3 regions of the Pseudomonas sp. MDT1-85 genome follow, and region 1 is predicted to be linked to each of the others. Evidence: predicted binding sites of a transcription regulator. Region 1 holds the regulator's gene; each other region holds the start of a gene.
What was found. The regulator sigma-54, encoded in region 1, starts transcription at its own class of promoters, with help from an activator protein. The targets are predictions, from matches to a motif close to ANTGGCATNNANNTTGCTNT.

Region 2: a site for sigma-54 is predicted at 1,530-1,549, ahead of glnA (glutamate--ammonia ligase). Genes of this name have one in related genera too.
Region 3: a site for sigma-54 is predicted at 1,345-1,364, ahead of ACYZT2_RS09290 (flagellar basal body rod protein FlgF). Genes of this name have one in related genera too.

What each region holds. Positions count from the first base shown of each region.
Region 1 is NZ_CM142715.1:1,263,128-1,267,917, forward strand. It holds gene ACYZT2_RS05565 (HPr family phosphocarrier protein) at 1-270, opposite strand, end outside; gene rapZ (RNase adapter RapZ) at 286-1,143, opposite strand; gene ptsN (PTS IIA-like nitrogen regulatory protein PtsN) at 1,146-1,610, opposite strand; gene hpf (ribosome hibernation-promoting factor, HPF/YfiA family) at 1,623-1,931, opposite strand; gene ACYZT2_RS05585 (RNA polymerase factor sigma-54) at 2,006-3,499, opposite strand; gene lptB (LPS export ABC transporter ATP-binding protein) at 3,685-4,410, opposite strand; gene lptA (lipopolysaccharide transport periplasmic protein LptA) at 4,410-4,790, opposite strand, start outside.
Region 2 is NZ_CM142715.1:628,154-632,943, forward strand. It holds gene glnA (glutamate--ammonia ligase) at 26-1,432, opposite strand; gene thiI (tRNA uracil 4-sulfurtransferase ThiI) at 1,764-3,218, shown strand; gene typA (translational GTPase TypA) at 3,358-4,790, shown strand, end outside.
Region 3 is NZ_CM142715.1:2,051,469-2,056,258, forward strand. It holds gene ACYZT2_RS09285 (sigma-54-dependent transcriptional regulator) at 1-1,188, shown strand, start outside; gene ACYZT2_RS09290 (flagellar basal body rod protein FlgF) at 1,419-2,159, shown strand; gene flgG (flagellar basal-body rod protein FlgG) at 2,205-2,990, shown strand; gene flgH (flagellar basal body L-ring protein FlgH) at 3,043-3,738, shown strand; gene ACYZT2_RS09305 (flagellar basal body P-ring protein FlgI) at 3,757-4,790, shown strand, end outside.

The sequences.
Region 1 (4,790 bases):
GCCTTCGTCGAAGTAGTTGTTGATCAACGCCACCAGCGCATCCAGCGCTTCCTGTTCCTGATGCCCTTCAGTACTCAGATAGATTTTGGTGCCCTTGCCAGCCGCCAGCATCATCATCGCCATGATGCTTTTGCCGTCAACCGTGGTCTCTGGTGTGCGGCCCACTCTGATCGAGCAATCCGGATACTGCCCAGCCACCCCAACGAATTTTGCAGACGCGCGGGCATGCAGGCCCAGCTTGTTGATGATTTCGATTTCCAGAGCAGGCATCGCGATGTGAATCCTTTAGCTGAGGTCGCGGTGGCGGACCTGGACGTTCTTCAGGGTTTTTTGCAGGACCTGGCCCAGACGTTCGGTCAGGTAGACAGAGCGGTGATGCCCGCCGGTGCAGCCAATGGCAATGGTGACATAGGCGCGATTGCTGGCGGCAAAGCGGGGTAGCCACTTGAGCAAATATGAGGAAATGTCCTGGAACATCTCTTCGACGTCTGGCTGTGCCGCCAGGTATTCGGCCACCGGTTGATCGAGCCCGGACTGTGCCCGTAGCTCCGGCTTCCAGTAAGGGTTGGGCAGGCAGCGCACGTCGAACACCAGATCGGCGTCCACCGGCATGCCACGCTTGAACCCGAAAGATTCCACCAGGAACGCAGTACCAGGCTCCGGCTGATTCAGCAGGCGCAACTTGATGGTATCGCGTAGCTGATACAGGTTCAGATTGGTGGTGTTGACCTTGAGGTCGGCCAGATCGGCAATAGGCCCCAGCAGATTGGTTTCGTCCTGGATCGCCTCCGCCAATGAGCGATTGGCGCTGCTCAGCGGGTGACGACGGCGAGTTTCCGAAAAACGTTTGAGCAAGGTTTCTTCGTCGGCGTCCAGGTACAGCACATCGCACTGGATATGCCGGCTGCGGACTTCTTCCAGCAGTTCGGGAAACCGTGACAGGTGGCTGGGCAAGTTACGTGCATCGATGGACACGGCCACAAGCGGTTGTGCCAGTTCGGTGTGAATCAGCGCGCGTTCGGCCAGTTCCGGCAGCAAGCCGGCAGGCAGGTTGTCGATGCAGTAATAGCCGTTGTCCTCGAGCACATCGAGGGCGGTACTTTTACCTGAGCCGGAGCGGCCGCTGACGATGATCAGGCGCATGATTAGTGACCGTTCTGCTCGTCCAGGACAACCTGATACAAGGCTTCGTTGCTCGGGGCACGGCGCAGTTTTTCACGCACTTCCTTGCGATCGAGCATGCTGGCGATCTGGCGCAGTAGCTCCAGGTGCGCATCGGTGGCGGCTTCCGGGACCAGCAGAACGAACAGCAAGTCAACCGGGGCACCGTCGATGGCGTCGAAATCGATAGGGGCTTCCAGATGCAGCAGGGCACTGATTGGCGAGGTGCAGCCTTTGAGCCGGCAATGGGGGATGGCGATGCCGTTGCCGAAACCGGTAGAACCGAGTTTCTCACGGGCAATCAGGGCCTCGAAGACGTCCTGCATTTCCAGATCCGGTACTTCGCGGTGGATAAGGTTGGCAATCTGCTCGAGGGCTTTCTTTTTACTGCCACCCGGCGCGTTCACTTGGGAACGGCCGGGGGTCAGGATGGTTTCTAGTCGGATCATGGATTGGGGGTGTTAACGACCGGTCGCGCCCTGGAGGAGGCTCTGGGTCTTTTCCTTATGCTTTTTGAGTTGGCGATCCAGCTTGTCGGTCAGCAGGTCGATGGCGGCATACATGTCCGTATGCTCGGCATTGGCGACCACTTCTCCGCCGGGAATATGCAGCGTGGCTTCGATCTTCTGCAGCAGTTTTTCGACGTTCATCGTGACTTGCACATTGGTGATCTTGTCGAAATGCCTCTCCAATCGGTCGAGTTTTTCGCCGATGTAGGTGCGCAGGGGTTCGGTCACTTCCAGTTGGTGTCCACTGATGTTGACTTGCATACAGCTTCTCCTTCGTTGCCAGTGCATAAAGCGGTAGATCAGATGATCTACCACTGGAACGCTGTGGCGTGGCTCTACATCAACCGCTTGCGTTCGCTCGAAGGCGCGATCCCGAGGGATTCGCGGTACTTGGCGACGGTGCGGCGAGCCACCTGAATGCCTTGTGCCTCCAGTAAACCAGCGATCTTGCTGTCACTCAACGGCTTTTTCTGATTTTCCGCGGCAACCAGTTTTTTGATGATCGCGCGAATCGCTGTGGACGAGCATTCACCGCCTTCGGAGGTACTGACGTGGCTGGAAAAAAAGTATTTCAGTTCATAGATGCCCCGTGGGGTATGCATGAATTTTTGCGTGGTCACCCGTGAAATCGTCGATTCATGCATGCCCACCGCTTCGGCAATGTCATGCAGCACCAACGGCTTCATGGCTTCGTCACCGTATTCAAGAAAGCCGCGCTGATGCTCGACGATCTGGGTGGCGACTTTCATCAGGGTTTCATTGCGGCTTTGCAGGCTCTTGATGAACCAGCGAGCTTCCTGCAACTGATTACGCATGAAGGTATTGTCAGCGCTGGTATCGGCGCGGCGCACAAAACCGGCGTATTGGGCATTGACCCGCAGGCGTGGCACCGATTCCTGATTCAGCTCCACCAGCCAGCGCTCGTTGTCCTTGCGCACAATCACGTCGGGAACGACGTATTCGGCTTCGGTGGACTCGATCTGTGAGCCCGGGCGTGGGTTGAGGCTCTGGACCAATTCAATAACCTGGCGCAGCTCATCTTCCTTGAGCTTCATGCGGCGCATCAGCTGGCTGTAGTCGCGGCTGCCGAGCATGTCGATGTAATCGGTGACCAGGCGCTTGGCCTCGGCCAGCCAAGGGGTCTTGGCGGACAGTTGGCGCAATTGCAGCAGCAGGCATTCCCCGAGGTTGCGGGCGCCGATGCCAGCGGGTTCGAATTGCTGAATGCGGTGCAGGACGGCTTCGATTTCGTCCAGTTCGATGTCCAGTTCCGGGTCGAACGCTTCGAGGATTTCCTCGAGGGTTTCGTCCAGGTAGCCCTGATTGTTGATGCAATCGATCAGGGTTACGGCGATCAGACGATCGGTGTCGGACATCGGTGCCAGGTTCAGCTGCCAGAGCAAATGACTTTGCAGGCTTTCACCGACCGACGTACGGGTGGTGAAATCCCACTCGTCGTCATCGTTGCTCGGCAGGCTGCTGGCGCTGGTCTGGTAGACGTCCTCCCACGCAGTATCGACGGGCAATTCGTTGGGAATTCGCTCGTTCCAGTCGCCTTCCTCGAGGTTATCCACCGTCGGAGCGGTTTCCTGGTAGGAGGGTTCCTGGACATCGGCGTTGGGTTTCTGTTCGGCGCTATCGGCCAAGGGGTCGGCGTTATCGAAGTCGTCGCCTTCTTCCTGGCGTTCGAGCATCGGATTGGACTCCAGGGCCTCCTGGATTTCCTGTTGCAGGTCCAGGGTCGACAATTGGAGCAGGCGGATGGCCTGTTGCAGCTGCGGTGTCATCGTCAGCTGCTGGCCCATTCTCAAGACTAGCGATGGTTTCATGGCAGGGGCTTAACACCTTATTCGCCGGCGCACATGCGCCATCCACTACAGGGCGCCGAAGCGCCAAACATAAGCAAATTATATGCCTGAAACTGAAGTGTTTGCCTAGAGCGCTGTAACAATAAAAAGTTATTGATTTTTTATTGAAGCGAGCGCTCTCTCGGCGACCCGGGCACCTCGGGTGCTTACAGGCGGAACTCGTGGCCCAGATACACTTCCTTGACCAGTTCATTGGCCAGGATGGTGGCGGAGTCACCTTCAGCGATCAGTTGGCCATCGTTGACGATGTAGGCGGTTTCGCAGATATCCAGGGTCTCACGAACGTTATGGTCCGTGATCAGCACGCCAATGCCTTTGGCCTTGAGGTGATGGATGATCTGCTTGATGTCGCCCACCGAAATCGGGTCTACACCGGCGAAAGGTTCGTCGAGGAGGATGAATTTCGGATTGGTAGCCAGTGCCCGGGCGATTTCCACGCGGCGGCGTTCACCACCGGACAGGCTCATGCCGAGATTGTCGCGGATGTGGTGGATGTGAAATTCCTGCAGCAGGCTTTCCAGCTCCTGGCGACGACCGGCCTTGTCGAGCTCCTTGCGGGTCTCGAGGATGGCCATAATGTTGTCGGCCACAGACAGTTTGCGGAAGATCGACGCTTCTTGCGGAAGATAGCCGATACCCGCCTTCGCACGACCGTGCATTGGCTGGTGGCTGACGTCCAGGTCGTCGATCAGTACGCGGCCCTGATCGGCCTGTACCAGGCCGACAATCATGTAGAAGCAGGTGGTTTTGCCGGCGCCGTTAGGGCCAAGCAGGCCGACGATCTGACCGCTGTCGATGGACAGGCTGACGTCGCGCACGACCTGACGGCTCTTGTAGCTCTTGGCCAGATGCTGAGCTTTCAGAGTTGCCATTACTGGGCCTTTTGCTCGTCGGATTTCTTCTTCGGCTGGATCACCATGTCGATGCGAGGGCGTGCCTCGGTGACCTTGTTACCCGTGGCGCGACCGGCGCTCGCAAGCTTTTTGACCGTGTCGTAGACGATTTTCTCGCCTTGGGTGACGTTGTTGTCCTTATCGATGACTTTGGCGCGATCGATCAGCACGACGCGGTTTTGCGAGGCGTGGTACTGGATAGTTACGCCGTAGCCCTGAACCGGCTTGGTGTCGCCCGCCGTTTGCAGTTGCTCGAAGTAGGCTAGGTTGCCCACCGAAGTCACCACGTCGATGTCGCCCGCCGGGGTGCGGGTGATGGTCACGGTGTTGCCGGTAACCTTCATCGAGCCCTGGGTGAT
Region 2 (4,790 bases), 630 kb from region 1:
CGCCGCGTAGCGCGGCGCTACCGGATCAGCAGCTGTAGTACAGCTCATATTCCAGTGGGTGTACGAAGGTACGAACCTTGATTTCTTCTTCGCTTTTCAGAGCGATGTAGGCGTCGATGAAATCGTCGCTGAAAACGCCGCCTTTGGTCAGGAACGCACGACCTTTGTCCAGCTCCTCCAGGGCTTCTTTCAGGCTGCCGCAAACTTGTGGGATCTCTTTCGCCTCTTCAGGCGGCAGGTCGTACAGGTTTTTGTCAGCAGCGTCGCCTGGGTGGATCTTGTTCTGGATGCCGTCCAGGCCAGCCATCAACAGTGCAGCGAAGCCCAGGTACGGGTTAGCTGCCGGATCCGGGAAGCGAGCTTCGATACGGCGAGCGCGAGGGCTGGACACGTAAGGAATACGGATCGAAGCCGAACGGTTGCGAGCCGAGTAGGCCAGCATCACTGGCGCTTCGAAACCTGGGACCAGACGCTTGTAGGAGTTGGTCGACGGGTTGGTGAAGCCGTTCAGAGCCTTACCGTGCTTGATGATGCCGCCGATGAAGTACAGAGCGGTGTCGGACAGACCGGCATAGCCTTCGCCAGCGAAGGTGTTCTTGCCATCTTTGGCGATGGACAGGTGAACGTGCATACCCGAACCGTTGTCGCCGTACAGAGGCTTAGGCATGAAGGTCGCGGTGCGGCCGTATGCGTCAGCAACGTTGTGTACGCAGTACTTCAGGGTTTGAACTTCGTCAGCCTTGGCAACCAGGGTGTTGAACTTCACGCCGATTTCGTTCTGACCGGCAGTCGCCACTTCGTGGTGGTGAACTTCGATGATCAGGCCCATTTCTTCCATGGCGTTGCACATGGAGGTACGGATTTCGTGGTCGTGGTCGAACGGCGGAACAGGGAAGTAGCCGCCTTTGACACCTGGACGGTGGCCTTTGTTGCCGCCTTCCACGTCCTGGTCGGACATCCACGAACCTTGTTCGGAGAAGATTTTGAACATCGAACCGGAGATGTCGGACTTGAACTTCACTTCGTCGAAGATGAAGAACTCAGGCTCTGGACCCACGAATACGGTGTCACCGATACCGGTCGACTTCAGGTATTCCTCGGCACGCTTGGCGATCGCACGTGGGTCACGGTCGTAGCCTTGCATGGTCGAAGGCTCGATCACGTCGCAAACCAGGATCAGGGTTGGCTCTTCGGTGAACGGGTCGAGAACGGCAGTGCTGTCGTCCGGCATCAGGATCATGTCGGAAGCTTCGATGCCTTTCCAGCCAGCGATGGAGGAACCGTCGAACATTTTGCCTTCTTCGAAGAAAGCTTCATCCAGCCCATCGCGAGCCGGCATGGTCACGTGGTGCTGAGTGCCTTTGGTGTCCGTGAAGCGCAGATCAATCCACTTGACGTCATGATCTTTGATGAGTTGAACCGACTTCGACATAGTGTCCTCCGGGTGGCTTCGGGCTTGGTAGTGGATGGCCCTTGGAATGTGGGTGATGCCGGCGCGAATACTCTGCCAAGGCAACCTGCCTCACAAGGGAGCAAATTGCATGCCAGTGCCCCACCATGGGTTTTTTGCCCCAATATCACGCTTATAAAGGTGCAAAGCCTCGAAAAGCGCCAAACCTCGCCCTGTAATGTAGCGTCGAATTCTATAAATGACCTGTTTTGGTGCGCGCAAAACCTTCTACACATTAACTGGTTAAACCTTGAGCAATTTCCGCTATAATCCGCGCCCCCCTTTTTCGGCTGGCCCAGCGCGCGCTGTTTTCATGAAACTAATCGTAAAAGTCTTCCCCGAGATCACCATCAAGAGCCGCCCGGTACGGATGCGTTTCATCCGCCAGTTGGCCAAAAACATCCGTACCGTGCTCCGCGATCTGGACCCGGCTGTGGTGGTGAACGGTGTGTGGGACAACCTCGAGCTGGAAACCCGCGTCAGCGAGCCGAAAGCCCTGAAGGAGATGACCGAGCGCCTGAGCTGCATGCCGGGCATCGCGCATTTCCTGCAGGTCGATGAATACCCGTTGGGCGACTTCGACGACATCGTCGCCAAGTGCAAACAGCATTTCGGTGACGCCTTGGCCGGGAAGATTTTTTCGGTGCGCTGCAAGCGTGCCGGCAAGCACGAATTCAGCTCCATGGACGTCGAGAAATACGTCGGCAGCCAACTGCGTCGTCAGTGCGGCGCCGCCGGAATCTCGCTCAAAGAGCCTGAAATCGAAGTTCGCATCGAAATTCGCGACAAACGGTTGTTCGTGATCCACAGCCAGCACAACAGCATCGGCGGTTATCCGCTGGGTGCCCTGGAACAGACGCTTGTGCTGATGTCCGGTGGCTTCGATTCCACCGTCGCCGCCTACCAGATCATGCGCCGCGGGCTGATGAGCCATTTCTGCTTCTTCAATCTGGGCGGACGAGCCCATGAACTGGGCGTTATGGAAGTCGCGCATTTCATCTGGAAGAAGTACGGCAGCTCCCAACGCGTGTTATTTGTCAGTGTGCCGTTCGAGGAAGTACTGGGAGAAATTCTCGGGAAAGTCGATAACAGTCATATGGGCGTAGTTTTGAAGCGTATGATGTTGCGCGCTGCTTCCCGTATTGCCGATCGGCTGGAGATCGAAGCGCTGGTCACCGGCGAAGCGATTTCCCAGGTGTCGAGCCAAACGTTGCCGAACCTGTCCGTGATCGACTGCGTGACCGACAAGCTGGTCTTGCGTCCGCTGATCGCCAGTCACAAGCAGGACATCATCGACCTGGCCAACGAAATCGGTACTGCCGACTTCGCCAAGCACATGCCGGAATACTGTGGGGTCATCTCGGTGAACCCCAAGACCCACGCCAAGCGTCCACGCGTGGAGTACGAAGAACAACAGTTCGACATGGCAGTACTTGAGCGTGCGCTCGAGAACGCCAAACTGGTGCCGATCGATCGCGTGATCGACGAATTGGGCCAGGACTTGCAGATCGAAGAAGTCAGCGAAGCGCTGGCTGGTCAGATCGTCATCGATATCCGTCATCCGGATGCCGCTGAAGACGACCCGCTGGGCCTCGTTGGCATTGAGGTACAAGCGATGCCGTTTTATGCATTGAACGCTCGTTTCAAGGAACTGGACCCTACTCGCCAGTACCTGCTGTATTGCGACAAAGGCGTGATGAGTCGCCTGCATGCCCACCATTTGCTCAGTGAGGGGCATGCCAATGTGCGCGTTTATCGACCGAGCTAAGAGCCCGGGGCTGTATGCCTGTGGCCTGCGTCACCGGCCCCCCGACTCTGCCGTCAAGCTGTAACGGCAAGGCCTGACTCTACTGTAAATCGCTGCCAAGACTTGTCAGCACACCGAATCCTCTGATCGAGATACACAAGTGATCGAAAATCTACGCAACATCGCCATCATTGCTCACGTTGACCATGGTAAGACCACCCTGGTAGACAAACTCTTGCGTCAATCCGGCACCCTGGAGCGCAACGAGCTTAACGACGAGCGCGTGATGGACTCCAACGACCAGGAGAAAGAACGCGGTATTACCATTCTGGCGAAAAACACCGCCATCAACTGGAACGGCCACCACATCAATATCGTGGACACCCCGGGCCACGCCGACTTCGGCGGCGAAGTTGAACGCGTAATGTCGATGGTTGACTCCGTTCTGCTGCTGGTTGACGCTCAAGACGGCCCTATGCCGCAAACCCGTTTCGTGACCAAGAAGGCTTTCGAAGCCGGCCTGCGTCCAATTGTGGTGATCAACAAGGTTGACCGTCCAGGCGCGCGTCCGGACTGGGTTCTGGACCAGATCTTCGACCTGTTCGACAACCTGGGTGCTACCGAAGAACAGCTGGACTTCAAAGTCGTCTACGCCTCGGCCCTGAACGGCATTGCCGGTCTGGAACACACCGACATGGCTGAAGACATGACCCCGCTGTACCAGGCGATCATTGACCACGTACCGGCTCCACAAGTTGACCGTGACGGTCCGTTCCAGATGCAAATCTCGGCACTGGACTACAACAGCTTCCTGGGTGTTATCGGCGTTGGCCGTATCGCCCGTGGTCGCGTCAAGCCGAACACTCAAGTTGTGGCTATCGACGCTGACGGCAAGCGCCGTAACGGTCGTATCCTGAAGCTGATGGGTCACCACGGTCTGCACCGTATCGACGTTGACGAAGCAGCTGCCGGCGACATCGTCTGCATCAGCGGCTTCGACCAGCTGTTCATCTCCGACACTCTGTGCGACCCACTGAACGTCGAAGCGATGAAGCCGCTGACCGTTGACGAACCCACTGTTTCCATGACCTTCCAGGTTAACGACTCGCCGTTCTGCGGTCGTGAAGGCAAGTTCGTCACCAGCCGTAACATCAAAGAGCGTCTGGACAAAGAACTGCTCTACAACGTTGCTCTGCGCGTTGAAGAAGGCGACACCGCCGACAAGTTCAAAGTCTCCGGCCGTGGTGAGCTGCACCTCTCGGTACTGATCGAAACCATGCGTCGCGAAGGCTTCGAAATGGGTGTTGGTCGTCCGGAAGTGATCATCCGCATGGTTGACGGCGTCAAGCACGAACCGTACGAAAACGTGACCATCGACCTGCCGGAAGAATCGCAAGGTTCGATCATGGAACAGATCGGTATCCGTAAGGGCGACCTGACCAACATGGTTCCGGATGGCAAGGGCCGTGTGCGTCTTGAGTACAACATCCCGGCTCGTGGCTTGATCGGTTTCCGTAACGAGTTCCTGACCCTGACCTCCGGTGCAGGCATCCTGACCTCGATCTTCGACCGTTACGACGTGATGAAGTCCGG
Region 3 (4,790 bases), 790 kb from region 1:
ATTCCGCTGTCGCGGTACGCCGAGGATTTCGATTTGCCGGAGCTGGTGCGCGCCAACAAATCGCGGATCAACGGCTTGCGGGTCAAGGTCAAGGGTGACGTGTTTCTCGCCGACATCGCGCCGCTGCAATCGGAGCATGACGAAAGCGAGGCCATGGCCGGCGCGGTGTTGACGTTGCATCGGGCGGACCGGGTGGGCGAGCGCATCTATAACGTGCGCAAGCAGGAATTGCGCGGCTTCGACAGCATTTTCCAAAGCTCGAAAGTGATGGCGGCGGTGGTGCGCGAAGCGCGACGCATGGCACCGCTGGATGCGCCGCTATTGATAGAAGGCGAAACCGGCACCGGCAAAGAATTGTTGGCGCGGGCCTGTCACTTGGCGAGCCCGCGTGGGCAGTCACCACTGATGGCGCTCAACTGCGCCGGTCTGCCGGAGTCCATGGCCGAGACCGAATTGTTCGGCTACGGCCCCGGCGCCTTCGAAGGGGCGCGGGCCGAAGGCAAGCTCGGGCTGTTGGAGCTGACGGCGGGCGGTACGTTGTTTCTCGATGGTGTCGGCGAAATGAGCCCGCGCTTGCAGGTGAAATTGCTGCGCTTTCTGCAGGACGGATGCTTCCGTCGTGTCGGCAGCGATGAAGAGGTCTATCTGGATGTGCGGGTGATCTGCGCGACTCAAGTGGACTTGTCCGAGTTGTGCGCTCGCGGTGAGTTTCGCCAGGATTTGTACCACCGCTTGAACGTGCTCTCGCTGCACATCCCGCCGCTGCGCGAATGCCTCGACGGATTGGCGCCGCTGGTGGAACACTTCCTCGATCAGGCCAGTCGGCAGATCGGTTGCCCGTTGCCGAAACTGGCCCCAGCGGCAATGGAACGGCTCAGTCATTACCATTGGCCGGGTAACGTGCGGCAATTGGAAAACGTACTGTTCCAAGCGGTTTCCCTGTGCGACGGCGGGACTGTCAAAGCCGAGCACATTCGTCTGCCGGACTACGGCGTGCGTCAGCCGCTTGGCGATTTTTCCCTTGAGGGCGGGCTGGACGAGATTGTCGGTCGCTTCGAGAAAGCCGTACTGGAGCGCTTGTACTCCGAGCATCCGAGTAGTCGGCAACTGGGCAAGCGGCTGGGGGTTTCCCATACGACCATTGCCAATAAGTTGCGTGAGTACGAAGTCGGCAAAGAGCCGGGCTAGCGCCGGCAGCTGCTACACGCATGCGTTGAGCCCTAGAGGTCGACGCTTGCCGTAAGCGGCAGAACACCGCCGGTTTTTCGTCTTCTACACATTCCCCCAATCCCTTCTGAATCCCTCAAGTCCTCTGTTTGCCGGGCCCGGCGCCGCCAGAAAAAAGTTGGTCTGCAAATTGCTTATGGCTCAGCAGTACAGCGGTGGGCGGCAAACGTCCGGCATGCAGAGGAAAGAGTGTGGACAAGTACCTTTATGTGGCAATGACCGGCGCCAGCCAGAATGCACTGGCGCAGAAGGCTCATGCCAACAACCTGGCGAACATCTCTACCAACGGTTTTCAGAAGGACCTGGAACAGGCCCGTTCGATGCCAGTGTTTGGTGACAGCTTTCCGGCGCGTGCGTTTGCCATGACCGAGCGTCCGGCCACCGACTTCTCCCCAGGTGCGCTGGTGCAAACCGGTCGTGACCTCGATGTCGCGGTGCAGGGCAATGGCTGGATCGCCGTGCAGAACCCCGATGGCGGTGAAAGCTACGTGCGCACCGGCAGCCTGAACGTTGACGCGCTGGGCGTGCTACGTGCCGGCAACGGTATGCCGGTGATAGGCAATGGCGGGCCGATTGCCGTGCCGCCCGAGCAGCAAATCGAAGTCGGCGAAGATGGCACCATCAGCATCCGTGCAATGGGCGAAGGCCCTCGCGTGATGGCCGAAGTCGACCGCATCAAACTGGTCAATCCGGACTTCAAGAACATGACCAAAGGCCTGGACGGTTCGATCCACACCAAGGATGGCAAGCCGGCGCAGGCCGATGCCAACGTCAAACTGGTGTCTGGATTCCTGGAGTCGAGCAACGTCAATGCCGTGGAAGAAATGACTTCGGTGCTGGCGTTGGCCAAGCAGTTCGAACTGCACATCAAGATGATGAACACCGCCAAAGACGATGACCAGGCCATGGCTCGGGTCTTGCAGATCAGCTAATTATCAGAACGTCGCGCCGTAAAACAGGCGCACGAGGAGAATCGAATGCTTCCGGCTCTATGGGTTGCCAAAACAGGTCTGTCCGCCCAGGACACCAACCTCACCACCATTTCCAACAACCTGGCAAACGTTTCGACCACGGGTTTCAAACGTGACCGCGCCGAGTTCCAGGACTTGCTGTATCAGATCAAACGCCAGCCAGGCGCCCAATCGACCCAGGACAGCGAATTGCCGTCGGGTCTGCAAGTGGGTACCGGTGTGCGCATCGTCGGGACTCAGAAAAACTTCACCGCCGGTAGCCTGCAAACCACCGAGCAGCCGTTGGACATGGCCATCGACGGTCGCGGTTTCTTCCAGATTCTGCAGCCGGACGGCACCACGTCCTACACCCGTGACGGTACATTCCACCTGGATTCCAACGGCCAGATCGTGAATGCCAGCGGCTTCGCCCTGGAGCCGGCCATTGTCATTCCGAACGATGCCCAGACCTTCACCGTCGGCCGTGACGGCACTGTGTCTGTCACCGTTCCCGGCAACCCGGCCTCTCAGGTGATCGGCAACCTGCAAACCGCCGACTTCATCAACCCGGCCGGTCTGCAAGCGGTGGGTAACAACCTGTTCCTGGAAACCGCTGCCAGTGGCGCGCCGCAAGTCGGCACCCCGGGCCTCGCCGGTTTTGGCACCACGCTGCAGAACACCCTGGAAACGTCCAACGTCAGCACCGTTGAAGAGATGGTCAACATGATCACCACTCAGCGCGCCTACGAGATGAACTCCAAAGTGATCTCCACCGCCGACCAGATGCTCTCGTTCGTAACGCAGAATCTGTAATCAAGTCTATGAGGCGGCCATGAGGTCGCCTGCAACACCGTGAGGTAGGGTCATGAATCGCTTTGTATCTGTTCTGGCACTGAGTGGGGCCGTCGTGCTCGCGGGCTGTGTCGTCCCGCCGCCCAAGCCCAATGACCCTTACTACGCCCCGGTGTTGCCGCGCACGCCGCTGCCGGCTGCCGCCAATAACGGCTCGATTTATCAGGCCGGTTTCGAGCAGAACCTGTACAGCGACCGCAAGGCGTTCCGGGTCGGTGACATCATCACCATCACCCTGAACGAGCGCACCCAGGCGAGCAAGAATGCCAATTCGCAGATCGACAAGAACAGCAAGACCGACATCGGTCTGAGCTCGTTTTTCGGGGGCGGCCTAAGCACCAGTGATCCAGTGGGCAGCGGTAGCCTCAGTCTGGACGTCGGTTATGAGGGTGACCGCGCCACCAAGGGCGACAGCAAGTCCGGCCAGAGCAACAGCCTGACCGGTTCGATCACCGTGACCGTCGCCGACGTGTTGCCCAACGGCATCATCGCCGTGCGCGGCGAGAAGTGGCTGACCCTCAACACCGGTGATGAGCTGGTGCGGATTGCCGGCCTTGTTCGCGCCGATGACATCGCCACCGACAATACCGTGCCGTCGACCCGCGTCGCCGATGCGCGCATCACTTATTCGGGCACCGGTGCGTTTGCCGATGCGAGTCAGCCAGGCTGGTTCGACCGTTTCTTCCTCAGCCCGCTGTTCCCTTTCTAGGTGGCCATTCTGGTGAGCATGTTGAACTTCAAACACCTGATGGTGGGCGCCCTGTTGCTGACGGCAGCCTTCGACGCTCAAGCCGAGCGACTGAAGGACATCGCCAGTATTTCCGGCGTGCGTTCCAACCAATTGATCGGCTATGGCCTGGTGGTCGGGCTTAACGGTACCGGTGACCAGACGACCCAGACCCCGTTCACCCTACAGACTTTCAACAATATGCTTTCGCAGTTCGGTATCAAGGTGCCGGCAGGTTCGGGCAACGTGCAGTTGAAGAACGTCGCGGCGGTGTCGATCAGCGCCGACTTGCCGGCGTTCGCCAAGCCGGGTCAGCAGGTGGACATCACCGTAGCGTCCATCGGTAACTCCAAGAGCCTGCGCGGCGGTACCTTGCTGCTGACGCCGCTCAAAGGTATCGACGGCAACGTCTACGCTATCGCTCAGGGCAACCTGGTGGTCGGCGGTTTCGATGCTGAAGGTCTGGACGGTTCGAAGATCACCGTCAACGTGCCGTCGGCCGGTCGCATCCCCGGCGGTGCGTCGGTCGAGCGTGCGGTGCCGAGCGGCTTCAATCAGGGCAACAGCCTGACCCTGAACCTCAACCGTTCGGACTTCACCACCGCCAAGCGCGTCGTCGACAAGATCAACGACATGCTCGGCCCTGGCGTTGCCCAGGCCATCGACGGTGGCTCGATCCGTGTGACCGCGCCACTCGATCCGAGCCAGCGGGTCGACTATTTGTCGATCCTCGAGAACCTCGAAATCGATCCGGGTCAGGCGGTGGCGAAAGTCATCATCAATTCGCGCACCGGCACCATCGTGATCGGCCAGAATGTCAAGGTTTCGCCGGCCGCGGTGACCCACGGCAGCCTGACCGTGACCATCACCGAAGACCCGATCGTCAGCCAACCCGGCCCTCTGTCCAACGGGCAGACGGCGGTCGTGCCGCGCTCGCGGGTCAATGCCCAGCAAGAAGCCAAGCCGATGTTCAAGTTCGGCCCGGGCACCACCCTCGACGAAATCGTCCGGGCGGTGAACCAGGTCGGCGCGGC